DNA from 4 places in the Streptococcus sp. BS35b genome. Region 1 is predicted to be linked to each of the others. Evidence: predicted binding sites of a transcription regulator. Region 1 holds the regulator's gene; each other region holds the start of a gene.
What was found. The regulator CtsR, encoded in region 1, represses protease genes until heat stress. The targets are predictions, from matches to a motif close to TTGGTCAAAAAAGGTCAAANA.
Positions count from the first base shown of each region.

Region 1 (5,830 bases):
CTGCCAACTCCTTTTGAAATTCTCCAGGCCTTTGTTCGTGACAGAGAATTTCTCTGGCACCATAGCTGGGCGACCTTGAGAGTGGCTTTGCTCGGACTAGTCTTAGGAGTCTTGATTGCCAGTCTCATGGCGGTACTCATGGATAGTCTAGCTTGGCTCAATGATCTTATCTACCCTATGATGGTGGTTGTCCAGACCATTCCGACCATTGCCATAGCCCCAATTTTAGTCTTGTGGCTAGGCTATGGAATTTTACCCAAGATTGTCTTGATAATCCTGACAACAACCTTCCCTATTATCGTCAGTATTTTGGATGGATTTAGGCATTGTGACAAGGATATGCTGACCTTATTTAGTCTGATGCGAGCCAATCCTTGGCAAATCCTGTGGCATTTTAAAATCCCTGTCAGCCTACCCTACTTTTATGCAGGTCTGAGGGTCAGTGTCTCCTACGCTTTTATCACAACCGTGGTGTCCGAGTGGCTAGGAGGTTTTGAAGGTCTTGGTGTTTATATGATTCAGTCCAAGAAACTGTTTCAGTATGATACCATGTTTGCCATTATTATTCTGGTGTCGATTATCAGCCTTATCGGTATGAAGTTGGTCGATATTAGTGAAAAATACGTGATTAAATGGAAACGTACTTAAATAGAGCGTTTTAGAAAAAGAAAAGAGGAAATGAAAATGAAGAAAACATGGAAAGTGTTTTTAACGCTTGTGACAGCTCTTGTAGCTGTCGTGCTGGTGGCTTGTGGTCAAGGGACTGCTTCTAAGGACAATAAAGAAGAACTCAAGAAGATTGACTTTATCCTAGACTGGACGCCAAATACTAACCACACAGGGCTTTATGTTGCCAAGGAAAAAGGTTATTTCAAAGAAGCTGGAGTGGATGTTGATTTGAAATTGCCACCTGAAGAAAGTTCTTCTGACTTGGTTATCAATGGCAAGGCACCATTTGCAGTGTATTTCCAAGACTACATGGCTAAGAAATTGGAAAAAGGGGCAGGAATCACTGCCGTTGCCGCTATCGTTGAGCACAATACATCAGGAATCATTTCTCGTAAATCTGACAATGTGAGCAGTCCAAAGGACTTGGTTGGTAAGAAATACGGTACTTGGAATGACCCAACGGAGCTAGCTATGTTGAAAACATTAGTAGAATCACAAGGCGGAGACTTTGAGAAGGTCGAAAAAGTACCAAACAACGACTCAAACTCGATTACACCGATTGCCAATGGCGTCTTTGACACCGCTTGGATTTACTATGGGTGGGATGGTATCCTTGCCAAATCGCAAGGCGTAGATGCTAACTTCATGTACTTGAAAGACTATGTCAAGGAGTTTGACTACTACTCACCCGTTATCATCGCTAACAACGACTATCTCAAAGACAACAAAGAAGAAGCTCGTAAAATCATCCAAGCCATCAAAAAAGGCTACCAATATGCCATGGAACATCCAGAAGAAGCTGCAGATATCCTCATCAAGAATGCACCTGAACTCAAGGAAAAACGTGACTTTGTCATCGAATCGCAAAAATACTTGTCAAAAGAATACGCAAGTGACAAGGAAAAATGGGGACAATTTGACGCAGCTCGCTGGAATGCCTTCTACAAATGGGACAAAGAAAATGGTATCCTTAAAGAAGACTTGACTGACAAGGGCTTCACTAACGAATTTGTAAAATAATGACAGAAATTAGACTAGAACACGTAAGCTATGCCTATGGCGATGAAAAGATTTTGGAGGACATCAACCTGCAGGTGACTTCGGGTGAAGTGGTTTCTATCCTAGGTCCAAGTGGTGTTGGAAAGACTACTCTCTTTAACCTAATCGCTGGGATTTTAGAAGTCCAGTCTGGGCGAATTGTCCTTGACGGCGAGGAGAATCCTAAGGGGCGCGTGAGTTATATGTTGCAAAAGGATTTGCTTTTGGAGCACAAGACGGTGCTTGGCAATATCATCCTGCCTCTCTTGATTCAAAAGGTGGATAAGGCGGAGGCCATTGCCCGAGCGGATGAAATCCTTGCGACCTTTCAGCTGACAGCTGTACGGGATAAGTATCCTCATGAACTTAGCGGTGGGATGCGCCAGCGTGTGGCCTTGCTTCGGACCTACCTTTTCGGGCACAAGCTCTTTCTCTTGGATGAGGCCTTTAGCGCCTTGGATGAGATGACCAAGATGGAACTCCACGCTTGGTATCTGGAGATTCACAAGCAGTTGCAACTGACGACCTTGATCATCACGCATAGTATTGAAGAGGCTCTCAATCTCAGCGACCGCATCTATATCTTGAAAAATCGTCCCGGGCAGATTGTTTCAGAAATTAAACTAGATTGGTCTGAAGACGAGGACAAGGAAGTCCAAAAAATTGCCTACAAACGTCAAATATTAGCAGAATTAGGCTTAGATAAGTAGAAAAATAGGGAGTTGGTGAAGATTATCCTTTACCAGCGCCCTTTTCCTTTAAAAAAATCAAAAATTTCGGTATAATAGTCAAAGATAGTCAAGGTTCAAAGAAGGAGTTTGATTTACTATGAGATTTAAAAATACATCAGATCATATCGAAGCCTATATCAAGGCGATTTTAGACCAATCTGGTATTGTGGAATTGCAACGGAGCCAGTTAGCAGATACCTTCCAGGTTGTACCGAGTCAGATTAACTACGTCATCAAGACCCGCTTTACGGAAAGTAGAGGTTACTTAGTTGAGAGTAAACGAGGTGGTGGAGGCTACATTCGCATAGGGCGGATTGAGTTTTCCAGTCATCATGAGATGCTCCGCGATTTGCTTTACTCGATTGGTGAGCGAGCTAGTCAGGAGATCTATGAGGATATTCTCCAGCTTTTGGTGGAGCAGGACTTAATGACCAAGCAGGAGATGACCTTGCTAACTTCAGTAGCAACGGATCGTGTCCTAGGGGAAGAAGCCTCAGTTGTCCGTGCCAATATGCTCCGACAGCTATTACAAGAGGTAGATAGAAAAGAGAAGTAAGATGAACTATTCAAAAGCATTGAATGAATGTATCGAAAGTGCCTACATGGTTGCGAGCCATTTTGGAGCTCGTTATCTAGAGTCTTGGCATTTATTGATTGCCATGTCCAATCACAGTTATAGTGTGGCAGGTGCAACTCTAAATGATTATCCATACGAGATGGACCGTTTAGAAGAGGTTGCGTTGGAACTGACTGAAACGGACTATAGCCAAGACGAAACCTTTACAGAATTACCCTTTTCCCATCGTTTGGAAGTTCTCTTTGCAGAAGCAGAGTATGTGGCCTCAGTGGTCCACGCAAAGGTGCTAGGGACAGAGCATGTCCTCTATGCGATTTTGCATGACGGCAATGCCTTGGCGACTCGTATCTTGGAGAGGGCTGGTTTTTCTTATGAAGACAAGAAAGATCAGGTCAGAATTGCTGCTCTTCGTCGCAATTTAGAGGAACGTGCAGGTTGGACAAGAGAAGACCTTAAGGCTTTGCGTCAACGCCATCGCACAGTAACTGACAAGCAAAATTCTATGGCCAATATGATGGGCATGCCTCAAGCTCAAAGTGGCGGTCTAGAGGACTACACACATGACCTGACGGAGCAAGCGCGCTCTGGTAGATTGGAGCCAGTTATCGGTCGTGACAAGGAAATCTCACGTATGATTCAGATTTTAAGTCGAAAGACCAAAAACAATCCGGTCTTGGTTGGAGATGCTGGTGTCGGGAAAACAGCTCTAGCACTTGGTCTTGCTCAGCGTATTGCTAGTGGGAATGTACCTGCGGAAATGGCCAAGATGCGCGTTTTGGAGCTTGATTTGATGAATGTTGTTGCGGGGACACGTTTCCGTGGAGATTTTGAAGAGCGCATGAACAATATCATCAAGGATATCGAGGAAGATGGCAAAGTAATCCTCTTTATCGATGAACTCCACACCATCATGGGTTCTGGAAGTGGTATTGACTCGACTCTGGATGCGGCCAATATCTTGAAGCCAGCCTTGGCTCGTGGAACTTTGAGAACGGTTGGGGCCACCACTCAGGAAGAATACCAAAAACACATAGAAAAGGATGCTGCCCTTTCTCGTCGTTTTGCCAAAGTGACGATTGAAGAGCCAAGTTTAGCTGATAGCATGACTATTTTGCAAGGTTTGAAAGCGACCTATGAGAAACACCACCGTGTGCAAATCACAGATGAAGCCGTTGAAACAGCTGTCAAGATGGCGCATCGTTACTTGACCAGTCGTCACCTACCAGACTCTGCTATCGATCTTTTAGATGAAGCAGCAGCAACTGTGCAAAACAAATCCAAGCATGTGAGAATGGACGAATCCGACTTGAGCCCAGCTGACAAGGCCTTGATGGATGGCAAGTGGAAACAGGCAGCCCAGCTAATCGCAAAAGAACAAGAATTGCCTGTCTATAAAGACTTGGTAACAGAGTCTGATATTTTGACCACCTTGAGCCGTTTGTCAGGTATCCCAGTCCAAAAGCTGACGCAAACGGATGCTAAGAAATACCTGAACTTGGAAGCGGAACTGCACAAACGTGTCATCGGACAAGATCAAGCTGTTTCAAGTATTAGCCGTGCGATTCGTCGCAATCAGTCAGGTATTCGCAGTCACAAGCGTCCGATTGGTTCCTTTATGTTCCTAGGACCAACGGGTGTCGGAAAGACTGAATTGGCCAAGGCCTTGGCAGAAGTCCTCTTTGATGACGAATCAGCCCTTATCCGCTTTGATATGAGTGAATATATGGAGAAATTTGCAGCTAGCCGTCTCAATGGAGCTCCTCCGGGCTATGTGGGCTACGAAGAAGGTGGAGAGTTAACCGAGAAGGTCCGCAATAAACCATACTCCGTACTCCTCTTTGACGAGGTAGAGAAGGCTCACCCAGATATCTTTAATGTCCTCTTGCAAGTCTTGGATGATGGAGTTCTAACAGACAGCAAGGGTCGTAAGGTTGATTTTTCAAATACCATCATTATCATGACTTCAAACCTTGGTGCGACAGCCCTTCGTGATGACAAGACTGTCGGTTTTGGGGCCAAGGACATTCGTTTTGATCAGGAAAATATGGAAAAACGAATCTTTGAAGAGTTGAAAAAGGCTTATCGACCAGAGTTTATCAACCGTATTGATGAAAAGGTGGTCTTCCATAGCTTGGATAGCGAACACATGCAGGAAATCGTTAAGATCATGGTGAAACCATTGATTGCCAGCCTAGCAGAGAAAGGCATCGACTTGAAACTGCAAGCTTCAGCGTTGAAGTTACTAGCAAGCCAAGGTTATGATCCAGAAATGGGAGCTCGCCCACTTCGCAGAACACTGCAAACAGAGGTGGAAGACAAGCTAGCTGAGCTCCTCCTCAAGGGAGAACTGGTAGCAGGTAAGACTCTCAAGATTGGTGTCAAAGCTGGTCAATTAAAATTTGATATTGCTTAAAAATAGAGAATCAGGAGTGATCCTGGTTCTTTTTGTGTTTATTTTTATAAAACCAAAGGAAACAAGTTGACAATATGTAAATATTGGTTATAATAAGAATAGATAGATATCAAGATTTGTATAGAATGAAAAAGAGCAGAGTTTCCTGAAATTTCCACCATTTCAATAGAGCCCTGTTTCTTTTTTTGCGTATGAAATGAAAATAACGTAAACCTAGCCAAAGAGTGAATTTTAGATAGGTTAAGAAGGGAAATAGATGAACATTTTAGTTGTAGATGATGAGGATATGATTAGAGAGGGAGTAGCTGCTTTTTTGAGAGAAGAAGGCTATCATGTTATTCTAGCAAAGGATGGGCAGGAGGCTTTGGAGAAATTTCATGAGTTCCCTATTCATCTGATGGT
Region 1 is NZ_ALKH01000002.1:68,060-73,889, forward strand. It holds gene HMPREF1149_RS04560 (ABC transporter permease) at 1-648, shown strand, start outside; gene HMPREF1149_RS04565 (ABC transporter substrate-binding protein) at 685-1,689, shown strand; gene HMPREF1149_RS04570 (ABC transporter ATP-binding protein) at 1,689-2,417, shown strand; gene HMPREF1149_RS04575 (CtsR family transcriptional regulator) at 2,536-2,994, shown strand; gene HMPREF1149_RS04580 (ATP-dependent Clp protease ATP-binding subunit) at 2,996-5,428, shown strand; gene bgrR (response regulator transcription factor BgrR) at 5,685-5,830, shown strand, end outside.

Region 2 (5,830 bases), on a different contig from region 1:
TACACACCATAGCGGGGCTGGTAGGTCACATTCTCTCTTTTTTCACCAAAAGTTGGGTTTGCCATTGCATTTTCCTCATTCTCTAGTATCTTTATTATTATCATAATGGACGAGGGGCAAGCTGTCAAGAATAAACCAACGAACTTATGCAGAAAAAGCTACTTTGTTTGGATCAATACTTGTCTAGTTAAACTTTCCAACCCTAGCACTATAACTGGTATAATAAAAGAGAGGTGATTTTATGGCAGAATCAAGACTATTTCGTATCCTATATCTACTTTTAGAAAAAGGCAGTACAACGGCTCCTGAACTAGCTCGATTGTTTGAAGTATCTGTACGTACGATTTATCGCGATATTGAGCGGTTGAGTATGGCGGGAATCCCTCTATATTCAGTACCTGGAAAGGCAGGTGGGATCTTTTTAATGAAAGACTTTGTTCTGGATCGCACTCTAGTTTCTGAGGATGAAAAATTAGAACTTCTATCATCTTTGCAAGGAATTCAAGCCTTGACCGATGACAGGCAAGATCTGTTACTTGAAAAGTTGGAATCTATTTTTCAAGTTTCTACCAGCCCTTGGATAGAGGTAGACCTGACTGACTGGAGAAAACGAGAAGGTCAAAAAGAATTATTTGATAACATCAAACATGCTATTCTAGAGAAAAGGCGACTGGCGATCACTTATCTAGGTGGGAGTGGTCAGAAAACGATTCGTACAGTTGAACCTTTTAAACTCATATTTAAAAAGAGAGATTGGTATCTTCATGCCTACTGTTGTTTGAAAGAAGAGTGGCGTTTTTTCAAATTATCCAGAATTAGGAATTATCACCTAACAACTGAAACTGTGAAGCAGAAAAATGTGCTGGATTGCGTTGATAGTTCAGATCAAGTGGCACATCAAATCGAAGTTTCCCTGAAGTTTAGTCCCAAGCTTGCTTTTCGGGTTTATGAAGATTTTTCAGAAGATGAGATTAGCTTGGGGAAAGATGGATGTTATTATGTCAAGACAGTCCTACCAGAGCATGAAAGTCTGTATACTTACCTCCTTTCTTATCTAGATGGTGTGGAAATACTCGCCCCCAATCATCTGAAGAAGGAATTGCTTTCTAGATTAGAAAAAATCCAAAAACTTTACAAAACTTGACAAAAGATGTCAAGGTTTTGGTGCTATACTAGAGATAGAAAGGAGAAGAACCAAATGAAATATGAATGGAGAAAAGAATCGAAAGATCTTTATCAAGTGAAAGCTAGGCCCAGCATCTTGCAGGTGCCAGGTCAATCCTATATCGTGATTGATGGTAAAGGTGATCCAAATCAAGAAGATTTTTCAGAACGCGTAGGGACCTTATATGCCTTAGCCTATGCGATAAAGATGAAGTATAAAAAAGAACCTTTGAATCAAGTTTACACTGATTTTACTGTCTTTCCTTTAGAAGGTGTCTGGAAAAAGGAGAAGGGGGGAGAACTGGTAAAAAGTGAGCTTTCTTATAGCATTATGATTGGGCAACCCGATTTTATTACGCGAGAACTATTTGAGGAAGCTCTGGAAGAGGTCAAAATCAAGAAGCCAAATCCTCTCTATGAGGCTGTTCGTTTTGAAAAGATAGAAGAAGGCCAAATCCTTGCTATGCTTCATGTAGGACCTTTTGATACTGAAAATGAGACTTTTGCAGAGATGGAGCATTTTTGTCAACTTCATAAGCTCAAAAGAACTTCGGAAGTCCACCGAGAAATTTATCTCAATAATCTTCATCGAACGGAACCAAGCAAATTAAAAACAATTCTTCGCTATCAAGTTCAAGAAGAGAATTAAAAAAGAACAGGAAACAAGATTTCCTGTTCTTTTTTATGAGTTCTAATCTTCTCTTTCAGAAGTATTCTCTTTGATTTTTTCAGTTTTTTTGGCAGATTTGATCTGAATCTTACCATTGCTTGTCATGACTGCCTTGAGGTCTTTTTCACTTGGGTTTTCAAGGTAGTAGTCTGTGATGGCATCCTCGATATGGTCTTGAATGGTACGGCGGAGTGGGCGTGCTCCCATTTTTGGATCATATCCCAAGTCAACCAACTTTTCCTTGACCTTGTCTGTCACATCAAGGTGGATATTGTTGCTGGAGAGGCGTTTGTTGACATCTGCTAGCATGAGTTCGACGATTTGGAGAAGGTTGTCCTTGCTGAGAGGTTTAAATTCGATGATGCCGTCAAAACGGTTCATAAACTCAGGACTAAAGAAGTTGCCGAGTTCACCGAGAACAGAGTTGGTTCGCCCTTCACGAGAAGCTCCAAAACCAACGCTGGCTTCGGCCTTACCAGTACCCGCATTTGAGGTCATGATAATGATGGCATCCTTAAAGCTAACTGTTCGTCCTTGCCCATCAGTCAAACGACCATCGTCCAAGACTTGGAGGAACATGTGCATCACATCTGGGTGGGCTTTTTCAACTTCATCGAGAAGGATGAGAGAGTAAGGATTGCGACGAACTTTTTCCGTTAACTGACCAGCTTCATCGTAGCCGACATAACCTGGAGGGGCTCCGACCAATTTAGCCACGCTGTGTTTTTCCATGTATTCACTCATATCAAAGCGAATCATGCTGTCAGCAGAACCAAAGAGCTCAATGGCTAGTTGTTTAGAGAGTTCTGTCTTACCGACACCAGTTGGTCCGACAAAGAGGAAACTTCCGATTGGGCGATTGGGAGTACCAAGTCCAACACGATTACGACGGATGGCCTTGGCAATCTTATCGACAGCTTCATCTTGACCAATGACATGAGCTTTGAGGTCGTCTGCTAGATGGATAAGCTGAGATTGTTCCTTTTCTTTTAGCTCACCAACAGGGATATTGGTTTTCTGCTCGATGATATGTTCAATGGTTTTCTCGCTGATGATTGGAGTATCCTGATCGGTCACCTTGTTCTTTTGCATTTCCTTGTACTTGGCAATCTGATCACGGAAGTAGGCAGCTTTTTCAAAGTCTTCCTCTCGTGTAGCTTGAGCCTTGAGATTCTCAGCCTCAATCAAGCGCTGATCAATTACTTTAGGATCAACAAAGTTCAGCGTCAAATTCATCTTTGAACCGGCTTCGTCTAAAAGGTCAATAGCCTTGTCTGGCAAGAAGCGGTCTTGGATATAGCGATTGGAAAGATTCGCAGCAGCTTCGATAGCAGCATCAGTATACTTGACGTGATGGTAGTCTTCGTATTTCTTTTGAACCCCTTTGAGGATGATAATGGTTTCTTCGACAGTTGGTTCATCTACCTTGACAGGCTGCATACGGCGCTCTAGAGCAGCATCTTTTTCAATGATACGGTATTCATTGAGAGTAGTGGCACCGACCAGTTGCAATTCACCACGGGCAAGGGCAGGTTTGAGGATATTTCCTGCATCCATATTGCCATCGCCAGCAGATCCTGCACCAACAATTTCATGGATTTCATCGATAAAGAGAATGATGTCCTCGCGTTTGCGGATTTCTTCCATGAGCTTTTGCATACGCTCTTCAAATTGACCTCGAATACCTGTTCCTTGAACTAGACTGACCACATCCAAACGGATAACTTGCTTGCCTTGGAGTTTATGGGGAACATCACCATCGACAATCTTCTGAGCTAGACCTTCTACAACAGCTGTTTTACCAACACCAGGTTCTCCGATAAGGACAGGGTTGTTCTTGGTTCTTCGGTTGAGGATTTCGATAACTCGGATAATCTCCTCATCTCGACCGATAACAGGGTCAATATCTCCTCGACGAGCTATTTCAGTCACGTTGATACCATACTCCTCTAGGAGTCCTCTTTCTTGGCTAGGAGGAGGTGTTTGAAGCGGTCCGCGGTTTTGAGGTCCATAACCACCGTTTCCTCCATATCCCCCACCAGATTGAGTTGGAGGGACGTTATTAGAAGAAGGTTTGAAATTGTTCAAGTCATTGAAAAAGTCGCCGAATGGATCAAAGTCATGATTGTTTAAGTCAGTCATTCCTTTAAAGAGAGTATTATTTGGATCTGTTTTGATAATTTTATAGCAGTTTTGACAGAGATCAATTTGCTTTTGCTGCCCATTGATATTGGTATACAGATGAATTGTTGAGTCGTTTATTTTACAGTTTTGACAGAGCATACATCTACCTCATTTCATTCGTATACTTGGCCTAAGAAAAAGGTCAAGAATAGTCAAAGTTTTATACTCTCATTATAGCATGATTAAGGTGTAAAGCAAGTAAAAAGATTGGGAAGTGGTCGTTTTTAAAAGAAGGATTTATGGAGAATCAAGCGACATTGAAGGTAAGAAAAAATCCCATTTGTGGTGACAAAAAGGATTCTCATTCATCGGGACTTACTGCCCGTTGTTTTTATATTAGTAAAGAAGTTCGTAGATCTCCATTGCAATCAAATCAATGCTATCAAAGGTATAAGTTTCACGAGCTTCTACATCGCGAAGGGTGAAGAGTGATCCGTTTTCTTCGTCATGGCTGTATGCAACTTCTGCGACAACAACACCTTCACGTTCAAAATTACGTTTTAGATTTCCACCATCTTTTGTCATTGCTTCTAGGCGGTTAATGATTCTAACCAAATGTGATTCCATTTTGATTCTCCTCCATTTCTTATCGTTTCTATTTTACCATAAACAAGAGGTAGTTGACTAGAAAAAAACTGTGATTTCTCTCTATTTCTCTATTCTATCAAGTTAATTGTTAAAATTAGGGAAAAGGGATTGCATTTTAATTCAATTCATGTTATAATCATACAATCTAATACATAGAAAGTTGATTGAATATGAATTTTTCTTTTTTACCAAAGTATTTACCATATTTTAACTATGGTGCTCTGATTACCGTGTTAATTTCCATCCTTGTCGTCTGCTTAGGAACCATTATAGGCGTGTTACTGGCCTTTGCTCAGCGATCACGCTTTAAACCGCTCGTTTGGTTTGCAAATGTGTATGTTTGGATCTTCCGTGGTACTCCGATGATGGTTCAGATTATGATTACCTTTGCTCTTATGCATATCAATGCTCCGACTATTCAAGTGGGAATTTTAGGAGTTGATCTTTCTCGTTTGATTCCTGGTATTCTGATTATTTCTATGAACAGTGGAGCTTACGTTTCAGAAACTGTTCGTGCGGGGATCAATGCGGTTCCTAAAGGGCAGTTAGAGGCCGCATATTCTTTAGGTATTCGTCCGAAAAATGCCATGCGTTATGTCATTTTGCCACAAGCTATCAAAAATATTCTTCCAGCTCTAGGAAATGAATTTATCACCATTATCAAGGATAGTTCCCTCTTGTCGGCGATTGGGGTGATGGAGTTGTGGAATGGTGCAACGACAGTAGCAACAACAACGTATTTACCGTTGACTCCCCTTTTATTTGCAGCCTTTTACTATTTGATTATGACCTCTGTTTTGACAGTGGCGTTGAAAGCATTTGAAAAACATATTGGACAAGGAGACAAGAAATAATGACAGAAACCTTGATTAAAATTGAAGAACTACATAAGTCTTTTGGGAAAAATGAAGTTTTAAAAGGCATCAATCTTGAGATTAAACGTGGAGAAGTTGTGGTCATTATCGGTCCGTCAGGGGGCGGGAAATCAACTCTCCTTCGTTCGATGAATCTCCTTGAAGAAGCAAGTAAAGGTAAGGTTATCTTTGAAGGAGTTGATATCACAGATAAGAAAAATGACCTTTTTGCTATGCGTGAAAAGATGGGTATGGTATTCCAACAATTCAACCTCTTTCCCAATATGACAGTGATGGAAAATATCACTTTGTCACCAATTAAAACCAAAGGTGAAAGCAAGGAAGTTGCGGAGAAAAGAGCACAGGAACT
Region 2 is NZ_ALKH01000011.1:80,783-86,612, reverse strand. It holds gene HMPREF1149_RS08940 (NUDIX hydrolase) at 1-65, opposite strand, end outside; gene HMPREF1149_RS08935 (helix-turn-helix transcriptional regulator) at 242-1,144, shown strand; gene HMPREF1149_RS08930 (GyrI-like domain-containing protein) at 1,199-1,813, shown strand; gene HMPREF1149_RS08925 (ATP-dependent Clp protease ATP-binding subunit) at 1,856-4,117, opposite strand; gene HMPREF1149_RS08920 (DUF1797 family protein) at 4,355-4,585, opposite strand; gene HMPREF1149_RS08915 (amino acid ABC transporter permease) at 4,777-5,460, shown strand; gene HMPREF1149_RS08910 (amino acid ABC transporter ATP-binding protein) at 5,460-5,830, shown strand, end outside.
Region 2: a site for CtsR is predicted at 4,157-4,177, ahead of HMPREF1149_RS08925 (ATP-dependent Clp protease ATP-binding subunit). Genes of this name have one in related genera too.

Region 3 (5,830 bases), on a different contig from region 1:
TTTACTCCATTCTTTTTTATAATTCTGAGGTTTATGTATAGAGACTTTATTATCATTCTAGTCTCAAAAAGTCATTTATCAAACTTCATCAAGAGCAGTCTTTATGATATAATGAAAGAAGAAAACTGAAAGGAACTACCATGTCAAAAGAAGTTATTGTTGAAAGTTTTGAACTTGACCACACCATTGTCAAAGCACCCTATGTTCGCTTGATTGGAGAAGAAACAGGGCCAAAGGGAGATGTCATCTCCAACTTTGATATCCGCTTGGTGCAACCAAACGAAGACTCTATCCCTACTGCTGGCCTTCACACTATCGAACACCTCTTGGCCAAACTCATCCGTACCCGCATTGACGGCATGATTGACTGTTCACCATTTGGTTGCCGTACAGGTTTCCACATGATTATGTGGGGACGTCATACCAGCGCTGAGATTGCTGCTGTCATCAAGGATTCACTCAAGGAAATTGCTGAGACCACTACTTGGGAAGATGTCCCTGGAACAACCATCGAATCTTGCGGAAACTACAAGGACCACAGCCTCTTTTCTGCTAAGGAATGGGCGAAGCTCATCCTGGAACAAGGTATTTCAGATGATGCCTTTGAGCGTCATGTCATCTAAACACAGAAGGAACCAGCTTTTTAGCTAGTTCCTTCTTTTTTTATTCTCAAAATCGCGAGTTAGGCTTTTTCACGAATGACCAAAACGCCATCTTCCATATCTGCTTCCAGATGTTTGGCATCTAGATGATCCAAGTGGAAGTCTGTCACCTTATCACGGATTTGTTGTTCAACCACGCGACGGAGAGGACGAACACCCATAACTTCGTCATAGCCTTCTTCTGTGATAAAGTCCTTAGCTGCTTGGCTAACTTCAAGGTCGATTCCTTTCTTAGCCAAGGTTTGGTTGACTTCAGCCAACATCAAGTCCACAATCTTAGAAAGATCTTCCTTATTCAAGTGTGAGAACTCGATAACTGCATTAAAGCGATTGAGGAATTCTGGACGGAAGTATGGTTTCAAACGATCCATTAATTCTGGTTTGTCTGCATCTTCCGTCAAGTTGGCTTCATAGCCAAATCCAGCGTTTGATGTTGCGATAATGACAGTGTTTTTGAAGTTCACGGTATTTCCTTGACCATCAGTTAAACGACCGTCATCCAAGACTTGGAGGAGAAGGGTAATTACTTGAGGATCAGCCTTTTCAATTTCGTCCAAGAGAATAATAGAGTAAGGATTGCGGCGAACACGTTCTGTCAAGGTATTGCTATTGTCATCATAACCCACATAACCTGCTGTTGTACCGATTAGCTTAGATACAGCTGTGCGGTCACTGTATTCAGACATATCCAAGCGGATGATTGCGTCCTTGGTTCCAAACATATCGAGCGCCAATTGCTTAGCAAGCTCGGTCTTCCCAACCCCAGTTGGACCTACAAAGAGGAAGCTGCCGATTGGCCGATTGCCTTCATCAAAACCAGCACGGTTACGACGGATAGCACGAGCCACTGCTTCTACTGCCTTATCTTGACCGATAACCTTGTGTTCCAAACGATGGGCCATATCTTTCAAACGTTCGATGTCTGATGCTCCCATTTGTGATACCGGAATACCAGTCATACGTTCTACAGATTCAGCCACATCGTTGACACTCGCAGTCACCTTCATATCTTCTGTGTGGTTTTCGATTTTCTTCTCTAATTCTGCAATACGTGTTTTAGCATTGAGAGCTGCTTCAAAGTCTTCTGCCTCAACTGCTTTTTCTTGCTTGTCTTTTTCTGCCTCAATTTCTCTTTCAACAGCATGCACATCTGTTACAGGATGTTGGGCTGCCAAGTGAGCTGCCGTAACATCGACAAGGTCGATAGCCTTATCTGGCAAGCTACGTTGAGGAATGTATTGGACAGAATAATCCACTGCTGCTTTCAAGACTTCGTCTGGCAAGATGACATTGTGGTGTTGTTGATAGAGGTCGCGAATCCCTTGAAGGATTTTAAAGGTATCCTCTGCTGAAGGAGCATTGACCTTGACTTCGTTGAAACGACGAGCAAGAGCTGCATTTTTCAAGATGGTGTTACGGTATTCGTCTTGAGTCGTTGCCCCAATAACGGTTAACTCACCTCGAGAGAGAGCTGGTTTGAGAATATCCGCAAGACCTTTAGAACCACTTTCACCTCCGATTGAGCCAGCGCCAAGGATTTGGTGAATTTCATCAAAGAAGAGGATAATATTTCCTGCTTCTTTTACTTCATTGACTAAGTTTTGAACATTTTCTTCAAAGCTACCACGGTATTGAGTACCAGCCTCAAGACCTGAGATATCAATAGAAATGATGTCCTTGTTCTTAATAGCAGCTGGAACATCTCCGTTCACAATGGCTTGTGCTAGACCTTCGACAACGGCTGTCTTACCAACACCTGCATCTCCGACCAGAACAGGATTATTTTTCGTACGACGTGAGAGGATTTCAGCTGTTTCTTGAATTTCCTTGTTTCGTCCGATAACAGGATCCAACTTGCCCTCACGAGCTTCTGCTGTCAAGTTACGACCTAGCTTAGCAAGGACACCGTCTTGTTTCATACCTGAAGCGTGTTGTTGCATTTGCACCTCAGATTCTGCATTTCCCGGCAATTGACCAGTTGCACGATAGTGAGCGAATTCCTCAGGTGTCACTTCTCGTCCATTAATCAAGTAGCGACGGTTCTCAGAACTGTATCCTCGCATGCCACCCATCAATTGGTTAAATAAATCATCCATGTTGTTAAAGTTATTAAAGTTGTTGTTCATATTCTTTACCTCGTTTATTCTTAATTAGATGCGATCTCTGATATTGACTATCTTTGACCTTTGTTTTAAAAATTTTAGACTAGCTAACTTGCTATCCTAAGAATAACTTCTGGTTTTTCTTTTTTAAATAAGCCTTTTATCATTTTCTTTTCAAAGTCTGTTAGATTTAACATAGGCCTCACCCCTTTCTAGGGTATCTATTATACATTTTCAAGAAATAGAATCATTGAAAATGAGTTTTTCTAAGGAAGTCATTTTCCTTATGTTTCTACTATATCACATTGGTCAGTAAAAGTCAATAACTTTTTGACTAAATTTGACTATTTTTAAAAAAGTTTTTAAAGCACAAGAAAACCAGTTAGATTAACTGGCTTTCTTTCTATTCTAATTGAATATTAGCTCAATGCATCATCCATTGAAAGAACTTCGTGGAAGACACGTTGTGTTAATTCAGTTTTTTGTTCTGGAGTGAGGTATTTAGTGTTTACACAGTATCCTGAGATACGAACGATGACATCTTCGCCATTCATAATCTTGTCATAAACATCTTTCAAGTCCATTACGTTCAAGTTACAGTGTTGTCCACCGTTTTCGAAGTAACCATCAAGGATTGTTACCAAGTTGTCCACTTGTTCGCCACGAGTTTTACCAAGAGCACGTGGAGAAACTTGAGTTGTCAATGAGATACCGTCAGCTGCGTAACCAAAGTCTAGGCTAGCAAGTGAGTTCAAGTTTTGCAACCATCCACCTTTAGCTTTGTTAGATGGGTTAGCACCTGGTGAGAAGAATTCAAGTTTAGACAAGTTCACAGAACCATCTTCGTTGAGGTATACGCCTTTGTGGACTGGTGAGTTACCAGTTTGTTTAGAGTAAGCAACGTTAGATGTGATGGTCAAAAGTGATACTGTGGCTTCTGCGTTCTTGTAGAGTTTGTGGCTACGTAGACGAGTTGTGTAAGCTTCAATCAACCATTCTGCCAATTCGTTTGAGCGTGGATCATCTTCACCCCAACGTGGGTATTCACCGATTGTTTCGTAATCGTAGATGTAGCCATTTTCGTCACGGATTGGTTTAACTGTAGCGTATTTGATTGCTGACAATGTATCAACAGTGTTGGCAAATCCACAGATACCGAATCCCATGTTTGCACGTTGTTTAGTTGGCAAGAAGGCCATTTGAACAGCTTCGTAGTTGTACTTATCAGTCATGTAGTGGATGATGTTCAAAGCATCTACGTAAGTGTCAGTCAACCAGTCAAGAGATTTTTCAAAGTTAGCTTTAACTGATTCGAATTCAAGAACTTCGTCACGGATTGGTTCGATGTCAAATACCTTGTAGTCTTTGTGAACATCGTCGTAACCACCGTTCAAACCAGTAAGAAGGGCTTTCAATACGTTAACACGAGCACCGAAGTACTGGATGTTGTGACGTTGTTCTTCATTTTCTGGGTCAAGTGGAGATACACAACATGAGATACAGCTCATTTCACCGTATCCGTCTTTAGCCATTGTTGTAACACCTTCATATTGGATTGAAGAGTGTTTGTGGCTCATGTGCATACAGTAACGACGGAAGCTATAAGGTAATTTGTCAGTCCAAAGAACTGTCAAGTTTGGTTCTGGAGAGTTACCGATATTGTCAAGAGTATTCAAGAAACGGTAGTCCATCTTAGTAACACGGTGACGACCGTCGTTACCCATACCAGCCATAGAAGTTGTGATGAAGGTTGGGTCACCTGAGTACAATTGGTCATAAGCTTTTGTACGAGCAAATTTAACTGTACGAAGTTTCATAACGAAATCATCAACGAATTCTTGGATTTCTGATTCAGTAAATGTACCACGAGCAAGGTCACGTTCTGCAAAGATATCGAGTACGATTGGCACACGTCCTAGAGATGTTGCAGCACCGTTGATAACACGGCAGACAGCCATGAAGGCGATGTTCACCCATTGGATAGCTTCTTTGACGTTCATCGCTGGTTTGCGAACGTCAACACCGTAAAGGTCACCCAAGCGAACAACTTGTTGCAATGCTTGGTACTGAAGGTTTACTTCTTCACGAAGACGGATTGTTTCTTCATCGATTTCTTTGATCGCATTCCAGTCGTTTACTTTTTCTTGCATCAAGTAGTCTGCACCGTAAAGAGCAAGACGTGCGTAAACACCGATGATACGTCCACGTGAGTAGGCATCTGGAAGACCAGTTACAGTGTGAGCGTGACGAGCGCGACGGATGTTTGAAGTATAGGCACGGAAGATACCGTCGTTAACTGTTGTTACGTATTTAGTGAAGATTTCGTGAACAGCTGGATCTGGTTCGTATCCATTTTCTTTCAAAGTAGTTTCAGCCATACGGATACCACCTTTTGGCATGAAGTTCAATTTGAAGAGTTCATCGTTTTGGATACCAAAAATCAATTCGTTTTCTTTGTCGATAAATCCAGCAGGAATATCAGCAATAGATGTTGGACGAGTGTCCATTGGGAAACGAGTTTCTTCGTAGTGTGCTTTTGTTTCTTCTACGATTTTTTTGATGTGAAGTGAACGTTCTGTTGGTCCAGCAAGGAAACTTTCATCTCCATCGTAAGGTGTGTAGTTAGCTTGAACAAAGCGAGAAATACTTGCTTTTTCTTTCCAATCTACGCCTTTGAAGCCTTCCCAAGCTTTATCAAAAATATCTTGTGCTTCAACAACTGTCTTAACAACCATGTTAATGTCCTCTTTTTTCTAGTAACAGTCATCTGTTACATTCTTGAGTCAAGTATACCATACAGTAACCGATTTCAACAAGAGAAAATCGGCATTTTAGACGCTTTCTTTTATAATACAGTCTCTTTTCTGTTCTTATCTGTATTATATTTTTGAAAGTCGGGTTGAACTTTCCCGTTTTTTCAGAAAAAAGGGTATAATAAATATAAAATGACACTAGAAAGGGATTGAAATGCTCATATTTCCATTGATAAATGATTTGTCCAGAAAAATCATCCATATCGACATGGATGCCTTTTTTGCTGCGGTGGAAATAAGAGATAATCCCAAG
Region 3 is NZ_ALKH01000004.1:253,092-258,921, forward strand. It holds gene HMPREF1149_RS06840 (S-ribosylhomocysteine lyase) at 141-623, shown strand; gene HMPREF1149_RS06845 (ATP-dependent Clp protease ATP-binding subunit) at 683-2,788, opposite strand; gene pflB (formate C-acetyltransferase) at 3,184-5,499, opposite strand; gene dinB (DNA polymerase IV) at 5,732-5,830, shown strand, end outside.
Region 3: a site for CtsR is predicted at 2,839-2,859, ahead of HMPREF1149_RS06845 (ATP-dependent Clp protease ATP-binding subunit). Genes of this name have one in related genera too.

Region 4 (5,830 bases), on a different contig from region 1:
CCGAAACAGGGAGTGAGTCAAAGGCTCATTCCCTATTTCAACTACTATTCTAATGTTATGGTTTTACAACTTCTGCTGCTTCTACTTTACCATTGTTCATGGTCATCATGTAAGCAGTTTTCACTGTATTGTGGTCAGCATCAAAGCTCGTTTGACCAGTTACACCATCAAAATCTTTTGTTTTAGCAAGGTTATCCTTGATCTCACCTGAGTTTTTAGCACCTTTTGCAGCATTGGCTACTAGGTAAACTGAGTCATAAGCCAAGGCTGAGAAGGTTGAAGGCTCTTCATTATATTTAGCACGGTATGCTTCAAGGAAGGCTTTAGCTTTTTCAGAAACATCAACTGTAGTTGAGAATCCTGAGATGAAGTAAATGTTTGATGCTTTTTCAGCTGTTGCTTGTTGAACAAATTCTTCACCGTTAAATCCATCACCACCAACGATTGGTTTATCAATTCCCATACCACGGGCTTGGTTTACAATTTTACCTGCTTCTGTGTAGTAGCCTGGAACAACGATAGCGTCAAACTCTTTCCCTTTCATTTTAGTAAGTGCTGCTTGGAAGTCTGTATCACCTGCTACAAACGTTTCATCTGCTACAATCTCACCCTTGTAGGTTTCGCGGAAAGATTTAGCAATACCTTTAGCATAGTCACTAGCATTGTCCGTATAAAGAACAACCTTCTTAGCATTCAACTTGTTTGTTACATAGTTAGAAATAATCTTCCCTTGGAAGCTATCTTGGAATGTTCCGATAAATAGGTAATCTTGACCTTTAGTCAAACCGTCTTGAGTAGCACTTGGTGAAATCAATGGCACTCCAGCTTTGGTAGCGTTAGCTACAGCTGCAGCAGTTGCACCAGATGTCGCAGGCCCTACAATAGCTGCTACTTTTGATTGGGTAACAAGGTTCGTTGTAACAGAAGCTGCTTCGGCAGTCTCTGACTTGTTGTCTTTGTCTACAACTTCGATTTGTTTTCCATCGATACCACCTGCTGCATTGATTTCATCAACGGCAAGTTGAGCTCCTTTTTGTTCAGATGTTCCGTAGGCTGCTACGGCACCTGTTTCTTCAAAGTTAAATCCGATTTTAATTGTCTTTTCATCGACTGAGTTACCAGCAGCGTTTGAGGCTCCTGATTTGACCTCTCCACAAGCAGCGAGAAGGGCTACGCTAGCAAGGGCCACAAAAGATAGGGCAAATTTTTTCTTCATTTTTTATCTCCTTATAATATTGTTCCAAAATAGTATGTTAAGAATATACCGAATTATCAGAAAATTGTCAACCTTTTTATTCACTTTTTTAAATGATAACGTTTTCTTTATTTCGATAGAGATTGCCAACAAAGGGAGTTTCTAACTCTTGAATGTGACACCGTCTAATTTTCTTGATAAATCTTTCCTTACCTAATCTCTCTACTAAGTCATCTAACTCCTCAGTTGGAACATAGAGTTGCAAATAGCGATGCTTCTTAGAATGGTAACAGATGTCACCGTATTCCTGAAGTTTCTTTGCATCCCGATTATAGTAAAGATAGATGATTAATCCTGAACGATTGACCTTTTCAAACATGATAAATCCTCTTTCTAAGAAATCTTCTCCTATTATATCAAAAAAAGCAAACCCCGTCGAGTTTGCTTTTTAGCTTGGTTAGCTCAAAGAATTGTTGGCCATGATTTCATCAATAAAACCATACTCAAGTGTTTCTTGGGCACTCATCCAGTAATCACGTTCTGCGTCTACATGAATTTGCTCAACTGTTTTACCAGAGTTATCTGCAAGAATTTGCTCCAAAGTCTTACGAGTTTTGAGCAAGTGTTCTGCAGCGATTGCCATATCTGTTTGTTGGGTACCACCGCCTGTACCACCCATTGGTTGGTGAATCATGTACTCTGCATTTGGAAGCATAAAGCGTTTGCCTTTTGCACCACTTGATGCAATGATAGTCCCCATTGAGGCTGCCATCCCCATAACGATTGTTTGGACATCTGCCTTGATAAAGTTCATGGTATCAACGATTGCCAAACCAGCTGAAACAGAACCACCCGGAGTATTTACATAAAGGTAAATATCTTTTGTACTGTCTTGGGCATCCAAGAAGAGCAATTGGGCGATAACGGAGTTGGCCATGTTGTCTTCAACTGGTCCAGTCAACATGATGATACGATCTTTTAGTAGACGTGAGTAAATATCATAGGAACGTTCTCCACGGCTTGTTTGTTCAATAACTACAGGAATCATTCATTTCTCCTTTTATGTTGAATTTTCTTAGTCTTACGACTCAATACAGAACTATTATATCTTTTTGGTCAAAAAAGGTCAAATTTTTGCTCTATTCTCTAAACAGAAACAAAAACTCAACCTCCTTTCAAGTTAAAAACGAACTTCTAGTTTCACTATTTACTTTGGGATTTTATTTAGTACCGAACAAGCGGTCTCCAGCATCTCCAAGACCTGGAACGATATAACCGTGTTCGTTCAAGCGTTCATCCAAAGCCGCAGTAAAGATTTCTACATCTGGGTGTGCTTCTTGAAGGGCTTTTACACCTTCTGGAGCAGATACCAGGCAGACAAACTTGATATTTGAAGCACCACGTTTTTTAAGCGAATCTACAGCCAAGATTGCTGAGCCACCTGTTGCAAGCATTGGGTCAACGACAAAGATTTGACGTTGGTCAATATCTTCAGGCAATTTCACCAAGTATTCAACTGGTTGAAGGGTTTCTTCATCACGGTACATACCGATGTGTCCAACTTTTGCTGCTGGAACCAGATTCAAGAGACCATCTACCATCCCGATACCTGCACGCAAGATTGGAACAATCGCTAATTTTTTACCAGCCAATTGTTTTTGAACGGTCTTTGTAATAGGTGTTTCGATTTCAACGTCTTCAAGTGGAAGATCACGAAGTACTTCATATCCCATCAACATTGCAATCTCATCTACTAGCTCACGAAAAGCTTTTGTAGAAGTGTCTGTACGACGCAAGATTGACAATTTGTGTTGAATGAGTGGATGATTAATGACTTCAATTTTTCCCATTTTCTGAGTTCCTTCTTTCAATTTATTCTTCTTATTATATCAAAAAACGGTTTAAAAAGCTTTCTAAACCATTTATTTTTATTAATTTTTAAATCAAATCTGCCTCTTGGAGAGCTGTCTGAACAGTCTCTAATGGTAAATGGGTTAGCTCGGTCCCTTTTTCTTGATAGAGGTATTTGGCATAGTCATCCATTCGGTACTGGTTGATATAAACCACGCGCTTGCAACCAACCTGTAGCAGTTGTTTGGTGCAGTTCAGACAAGGGAAATGGGTCACATAGGCTGTAAAACCTCTGGGAACCCCTCGTTCGGCTCCTTGCAAGATGGCATTAACCTCGGCGTGAAGGGTTCGGACACAGTGACCTTCAATGACTAAACATTCGTGGTCAATACAGTGCTCCGTTCCCGATACGGAACCATTATAGCCTGTTGAAATGACTTTATTGTCCTTGACTAGGACAGCTCCCACCTTGGCACGTTTACAGGTCGAACGATTGGCAATCAGTAAAGCCTGGGCTGCAAAGTACTCATCCCAAGCCAGTCTTTTTTCTGTCATAAATCTTCTCCTTTTCCTCTATTTTTTGAAAAATGGCAAGCGTAAATCGGCAATCTTTTCAGCTGGAACCTTCATGCCATCCTTGATCCATTTGAGCAGGACTGATACGATGGCAGAACTCCAAAAGGAATGAAGGTAGCTGCTAACGCCTTTTGACTTTCCGTGGTATTTTTCCAGAAATTCCTGCATGGCTTGGACAAAAATCTTTTCTAAGTGGTAGTCCAGAGCAAGTTGGATGACCTTGGCTTCTTTCTTGGCTGCACGGAAAAGGTGAACCCAGACTAGATAAAGGTCTGTTTTGACATCGTAGTGGCTCAACTGTTCCATAATATTATGGACACTGCGTTTAAAGACGCTTTCCAAAATCTCTTCTTTGGAGTCATAGTTACGATAGAAGGCGGCACGAGAGACGCCCGCCCGCTTGACTAATTCTGAAATACTGATCTTTGCCAAGTCCTTTTTCTCTAGAAGTTGCAAAAGAGCCGTCTCGATTGCTTCTCTGGTTAAAAAATTGGATTCTTGATTTGATTTTCTGAGATTTTCAAGAGAGTTTTCAGATATTCTACGTTCAGACATAACAATTTCTTTCTACTTGTAACAACAGACGGATGGTGCTTTTGTTTCAAGGACATTCATGATACAATTGTAAAAAAAGACAGAACCTTTGTCAATGTATAAGTGACAAAGATGGAGAATTTCTATGACTTGGAAGATTGTGGCTGACTCTGGTTGTGATTATCGCCAACTGGCAACTCCTGCTATTGATACTGAATTTGTTAGTGTTCCTTTAACCATTCAAGTAGCTGATCAGGTCTTTATTGATGATGCCAATCTTGACATTGACCACATGATGGAAACCATGTATGCGACTTCTGAGGCTTCAAAATCAGCTTGTCCTAGCCCTGATGATTACTTGCGTGCATTTGAAGGTGCTAAGCATATCTTTGTCGTTACTATCACTGGTACTCTTTCAGGTAGCCATAATAGTGCACAGCTCGCTAAAAATATCTACCTTGAAGAACACCCTGACACTCAGATTCATGTGATCGATACATTGTCTGCAGGTGGTGAGGTTGACTTGATTGTCGAAAAAATCAATAGCTTGATTGATCAAGGACTTTCTTATGAGGAAATTGTTGAAGCCATTACAGCCTACCAAGAAAAAACGAAGTTGCTCTTTGTCCTTGCTAAGGTCGATAACTTGGTCAAAAATGGTCGTTTGAGTAAGCTTATCGGTACAGTTGTTGGCCTTCTCAACATCCGTATGGTTGGGGAAGCAAGTGAAACTGGAACCCTAGAACTGCTCCAAAAAGCGCGTGGACCAAAAAAATCCCTTCAAGCAGCCTATGAAGAACTCATCAAGGCTGGCTACGCTGGTGGCCGTATCGTCATGGCTCATCGCAGCAATGAAAAATTCTGTCAGCAATTGTCAGAACGCTTGCTGGAAACCTTCCCACAAGCCAATATCAAAATCATCCCGACGTCTGGTCTCTGCAGTTTCTATGCAGAAGATGGCGGTTTATTGATGGGATATGAAATTAACTAAGATTATGAGCAACAAGAGATGCCAAGCATCTCTTGTTTTTTGTGGTACAATAGAGCTATGAAACATTTTGATACTATTGTCATCGGTGGAGGGCCTGCTGGCATGATGGCTACGATTTCCAGTAGCTTTTATGGTCAGAAAACTCTTCTCATCGAAAAAAATCGGAAACTCGGAAAAAAATTAGCTGGTACCGGTGGTGGTCGTTGTAATGTGACCAACAATGGAACTTTAGATGACCTTCTGGCTGGAATTCCTGGAAATGGACGCTTTCTGTACAGTGTCTTCTCCCAGTTTGATAACCACGATATCATCAACTTTTTTACGGAGAATGGTGTTAAACTTAAGGTCGAGGATCACGGACGCGTCTTTCCTTCCAGTGACAAATCTCGGACCATTATCGAGGCCTTGGAAAAGAAAATCACTGAACTAGGTGGTCAAGTTGCTACTCAAACGGAGATTGTTTCGGTTAAAAAGATAGACGACCAGTTTGTCCTCAAGTCCGCAGACCAAAGCTTCACTTGTGATAAACTCATTGTCACAACTGGCGGAAAATCCTATCCGTCTACTGGTTCTACTGGTTTTGGACATGAAATCGCCCGTCATTTCAAACATACTATTACCGAGCTTGAAGCTGCTGAGAGCCCATTGTTGACTGATTTTCCACACAAAGCGCTTCAAGGGAT
Region 4 is NZ_ALKH01000011.1:104,252-110,081, forward strand. It holds gene HMPREF1149_RS09020 (ABC transporter substrate-binding protein) at 56-1,216, opposite strand; gene HMPREF1149_RS09025 (YlbG family protein) at 1,305-1,574, opposite strand; gene HMPREF1149_RS09030 (ATP-dependent Clp protease proteolytic subunit) at 1,653-2,243, opposite strand; gene upp (uracil phosphoribosyltransferase) at 2,416-3,045, opposite strand; gene HMPREF1149_RS09040 (deoxycytidylate deaminase) at 3,134-3,601, opposite strand; gene HMPREF1149_RS09045 (TetR/AcrR family transcriptional regulator) at 3,620-4,177, opposite strand; gene HMPREF1149_RS09050 (DegV family protein) at 4,302-5,147, shown strand; gene HMPREF1149_RS09055 (NAD(P)/FAD-dependent oxidoreductase) at 5,205-5,830, shown strand, end outside.
Region 4: a site for CtsR is predicted at 2,308-2,328, ahead of HMPREF1149_RS09030 (ATP-dependent Clp protease proteolytic subunit). Genes of this name have one in related genera too.